2 regions of the Streptomyces sp. NPDC002032 genome follow, and region 1 is predicted to be linked to the other one. Evidence: riboswitches for the same ligand, from Rfam matches in the RefSeq annotation. Region 1 holds a riboswitch; the other holds the start of a gene.
The links. Region 1 has a riboswitch for S-adenosylmethionine ahead of thrC (threonine synthase). Riboswitches for the same ligand answer to the same signal wherever they lie in the genome.

Region 1 (2,193 bases):
CGGCTCCGCGCGTACTCGGCGATTCCGGCCATCGGCGGCCGCTCCTCGGTGTCCACCGGGTAGGTGCGCGGGACGAACCCGTCCGGCCCCCGCTCGAACTGCGTCAGCTCGGGCCGTACGAGGTGCGCGCGCGAGAGCCGCAGCTGGGCCGTGCGGTAGATCGCGGCGGCCATCCGGCCCAGCGCCTGCCCGTCCTGGTGCCGGTGCAGCCGGACCCCGACGTCGACCTGGGCCAGCGCGTCGAGCCCGACCGTGTGCAGCGCGTCCACCAGCAGGCCCAGCTCGACGCCGTAGCCGACGGGGAAGGGCAGCCGCTCCAGCAGCGAGCGCCGTACGGCGTACTCGCCGCCCAGCGGCTGCACGAATCCGGCCAGCCGCGGCCAGTTCAGGTTCAGCAGCGGGCGGGCCACCAGCTCGGTGACCCGGCCGCCCTGGCCGGGGGCGTCGCCCAGCGGGCGGTCGTACATGGCCTTGACGAACTGCACCTGCGGATCGGTCAGCAGCGGGCCGACGATCCCGGAGACGAAGGAGGCGGAGAAGTCCCGCAGGTCGGCGTCGACGAAGCAGACGACGTCGCCCGTCGTCGCGAGCAGCGAGCGCCACAGCACCTCGCCCTTGCCGGGCAGCGCCGGGATCCGCGGCAGGATCGCGTCCCGGTGCACGACCCGGGCGCCGGCCTTCGCGGCCACCTCCGCCGTACGGTCGCGGGACCCGGAGTCGACCACGACCAGCTCGTCCACCAGGGGGGTCGCGAGGCCGTCGATGAGATCGCGCCGGATCACCTCCACGATCCGCCCGACCGTGGCCTCCTCGTCGAGCGCGGGCAGCACCACGCTGACCGTCGTCCCGGCCGCCCGTTTCCGGTCGAGCAGCTGGTCGAGCGGTCGGTCGGCGGCGGACCAGGAGCGGTCCGCCAGCCAGCGCTCCACCTCATCCAGCACTCTCAGCACTCCTTGCTCCTCGGCACCACTCATTGTTTTGGGCCGAAATGTGATCCATCTCGCCGTTCGGACGGCTGTCTCAACCACCCGGGCCTTCGGTTACAGTCTTGAACAACGCGAAGGACCACCGCATGCCGGGGGTCCCGCGGACAAACGCACCGGCGCGCCACAGAGCGCGTGTGCCGGTGCCATACCGCTCATCCAGAGGGGCAGAGGGACACGGCCCGTTGAAGCCCCGGCAACCCTCCAGTCGGTTCTCGCGATGCGTTTCGAACGCACTCCTGCGAGGTCCCCGGCTCGGGAAGGTGCCAATTCCGTCTCATGGCGAAGTGCGCCATGGGGAAGATGAGGAGAAAGGGCCTCGCCGTCATGGCTGCACAGACTGTCGCCACCTCCGCCACCCTCGGATCCGTCGATCTCGGACCCGCCACCGGCCTTTCCTGCCGGGAGTGCGGAACCCGCTTCGAGCTCGGCCCCGTTTTCGCCTGCGTCGAGTGTTTCGGTCCGCTCGAAGTCGCCTACGACCTGCCGCTCGGCGACCCCGAGGCCCTGCGCGCGGCCATCGAGGCCGGCCCGGACAACATCTGGCGCTACGCCCCGCTGCTGCCCGTCCCGGCGGACGTGGCCTCCAAGCCCAGCCTGAACCCCGGCTTCACCAAGCTCGTGGACGCCCGGAACCTGGCCAAGGAGCTGGGTGTCACCGGCAAGCTCTACGTCAAGGACGACTCCGGCAACCCGACGCACTCCTTCAAGGACCGCGTCGTGGCCATCGCCGTCGAGGCCGCCCGCGCCTTCGGCTTCACCACCCTGTCCTGCTCCTCCACGGGCAACCTGGCCGGCGCCGTCGGCGCCGCGGCCGCCCGCGCCGGCTTCCGCTCCTGCGTGTTCATCCCGCACGACCTGGAGCAGGGCAAGGTCGTCATGGCCGCCGTCTACGGGGGCGACCTCGTCGGCATCGAGGGCAACTACGACGACGTCAACCGCTTCTGCTCCGAGCTCATCGGCGACCCGCTGGGCGAGGGCTGGGGCTTCGTCAACGTCAACCTGCGCCCCTACTACGGCGAGGGCTCCAAGACGCTGGCGTACGAGATCTGCGAGCAGCTCGGCTGGCAGCTGCCCGACCAGATCGTCATCCCGATCGCGTCCGGCTCCCAGCTGACGAAGATCGACAAGGGTCTGCAGGAGCTGATCAAGCTGGGTCTGGTCGAGGACAAGCCGTACAAGATCTTCGGCGCCCAGGCCGAGGGCTGCT
Region 2 (2,193 bases), on a different contig from region 1:
GAGCGGCTCCTCCGACGTCCTGGAGAAGCTCGGCGTCAACCTCAACCTCACCCCGGCGCGGGTGGCGGAGGTGGTCGAGGAGGCCGGCATCACCTTCTGCTTCGCGGTCAAGTTCCACCCCGCGCTGCGGCACGTGGCGGCGGCCCGCAAGGAACTGGGCATCCGGACCACCTTCAACTTCCTCGGTCCGCTGACCAATCCGGCGCGGGTGCGCGCGCAGGCCACGGGCGTGGCCGATCCCCGGGTGGCGCCCATCGTCGCCGGGGTGCTCGCGGAGCGCGGCTCCTCGGCGCTGGTCTTCCGCGGCGACGACGGCATGGACGAACTGACCACGACCGCCACCTCCCGGGTCTGGTGGGTCCGCGGGGGCACGGTCACCGAGCTCCCGTTCGATCCGCGCGACGTCGGGATCCCGCTCGTGGACGTCGCCGACCTGCGCGGCGAGGACCCCTCCTACAACGCGGACGTCGCCCGCCGGCTGCTGGCCGGGGAGACCGGCCCCGTACGCGACGCCGTCCTGCTGAACTCGGCGGCGGCCCTGGTGGCGCTGGACCCGGGCACGGGCTCCCTGGAGGAGCAGATCGCGGCGGGCATCGCCCGTGCGGCCGAATCGATCGACTCGGGTTCGGCCGGGGCGGCGCTGGAGCGCTGGGTGGCCGCCAGCAACGCCTGATCGGTCGCCCCCCCGCGAGACCCCGGTCCACATGGTGGACCGGGGTCTTGTGCGTGGGGGATCTTGTGGCAGGATGCTGCTCAGGTCACGAGTGACAGCGTTTTGGCCCCGGCTCGCTGTCCGGCAACCCTCCTTCCGTGGCGGGGTGCCCCGGGTGATGACCAGGTCGTAGGCAGCGAGGTCTACGGCAAGCGCGGATCCCTCGATACCAGGGGTCCTGGGTCTTCGAGGAGCTTTTCCGTGAGCAAGCGAATGCGATAGGGCGACTCCGCCCCTTCTTCACCCCTCGGAACAGGGTCGCTGAGGCGTACCCCCATGTCCTTCCGAGGCTCCACCCGTACCCCTGTGGCCGGCCGCCGAGCCGTACCCGCGTACGGGCGAACAACGAAGCCATTCAGCCCTGCCTGCCGGGAGATACCGCCATGTCCGCAACCCTGAACGCCGCCGCCACCACCACCGCCGTTGCCGCCGACGCCGCCGCCGGCCCCGCCTGTGCCGAGCCGCTGCCGGTCCTCGGCCGGGACGTCACCGTGCCGCTCGTCACCGGCGGCGAGGTCACCTACGCCGCCCTGGACTACGCGGCCAGCGCCCCGGCGCTCCAGCGGGTCTGGGACGACGTGGCCGCGTACGCCCCGTACTACGGCAGCGTCCACCGCGGCGCCGGGTACCTCTCGCAGCTGTCCACCGACCTGTTCGAGCAGAGCCGCGTCACGGTCGCGGAGTTCCTGGACTGCCGCCCCGGCGACCAGGTGGTCTTCACCCGGTCGACCACCGACTCGCTGAACCTGCTGGCCGCCGTCCTCCCGGCCGACTGCCAGGTCTTCGTCTTCGAGACCGAGCACCACGCCTCGCTGCTGCCCTGGGGCGACGCGCAGGTCACCTACCTCAACGCCCCCCGTACCCCGGCCCAGGCCGTCGCGACCCTGGAGCGGGCGCTGGCCGACCGGGACCCCTACGGCCCGGCGCTGGTGTGCGTCACCGGGGCGTCCAACGTCACCGGTGAGCTGTGGCCGGTCAAGGAGCTGGCCGCCGCCGCGCACGCGCACGGCGCGCGGATCGTCCTGGACGCCGCCCAGCTGGCGCCGCACCACCCCGTGTCCGTCCAGGAGCTGGACGTCGACTGGATCGCCTTCTCCGGCCACAAGCTGTACGCCCCCTTCGGATCGGGCGTGCTCGCCGGCCGCGCCGACTGGCTCCAGCAGGCGCCGCCCTACCTCGCGGGCGGCGGCGCCTCCCGCAAGGTGGCCCGCCGCGAGGACGGCGGTGTGGACGTCGAGTGGCACACCACCGCAGCCCGCCACGAGGCCGGCTCCCCGAACGTCATCGGCGTCTACTCCATCGCCTCGGCCTGCCGGGCCCTGAAGGAGGCCGGGTTCGAGAGCCTGGTCGCCCGTGAGAACCACCTCATCGCCAAGGTCCGCGAGGGCCTGGCCGAGGTCCCGGCCGTCCGCGTCCTGTCCCTCTTCGGGGACGATGCCCCGCGCGTCGGCGTCATCTCGTTCGTGGTGGACGGCTGGAAC

Region 2: it holds a riboswitch for S-adenosylmethionine, as region 1 does, so the genes downstream of both, ACFYYT_RS18175 (aminotransferase class V-fold PLP-dependent enzyme) here and thrC (threonine synthase) in region 1, are expected to answer to the same signal.

Annotation. Positions count from the first base shown of each region.
Region 1 is NZ_JBIASM010000013.1:102,161-104,353, forward strand. It holds gene ACFYYT_RS26790 (glucosyl-3-phosphoglycerate synthase) at 1-941, opposite strand, end outside; SAM riboswitch class I at 1,136-1,293, shown strand; gene thrC (threonine synthase) at 1,311-2,193, shown strand, end outside.
Region 2 is NZ_JBIASM010000007.1:60,823-63,015, forward strand. It holds gene trpD (anthranilate phosphoribosyltransferase) at 1-673, shown strand, start outside; SAM riboswitch class IV at 757-873, shown strand; gene ACFYYT_RS18175 (aminotransferase class V-fold PLP-dependent enzyme) at 1,096-2,193, shown strand, end outside.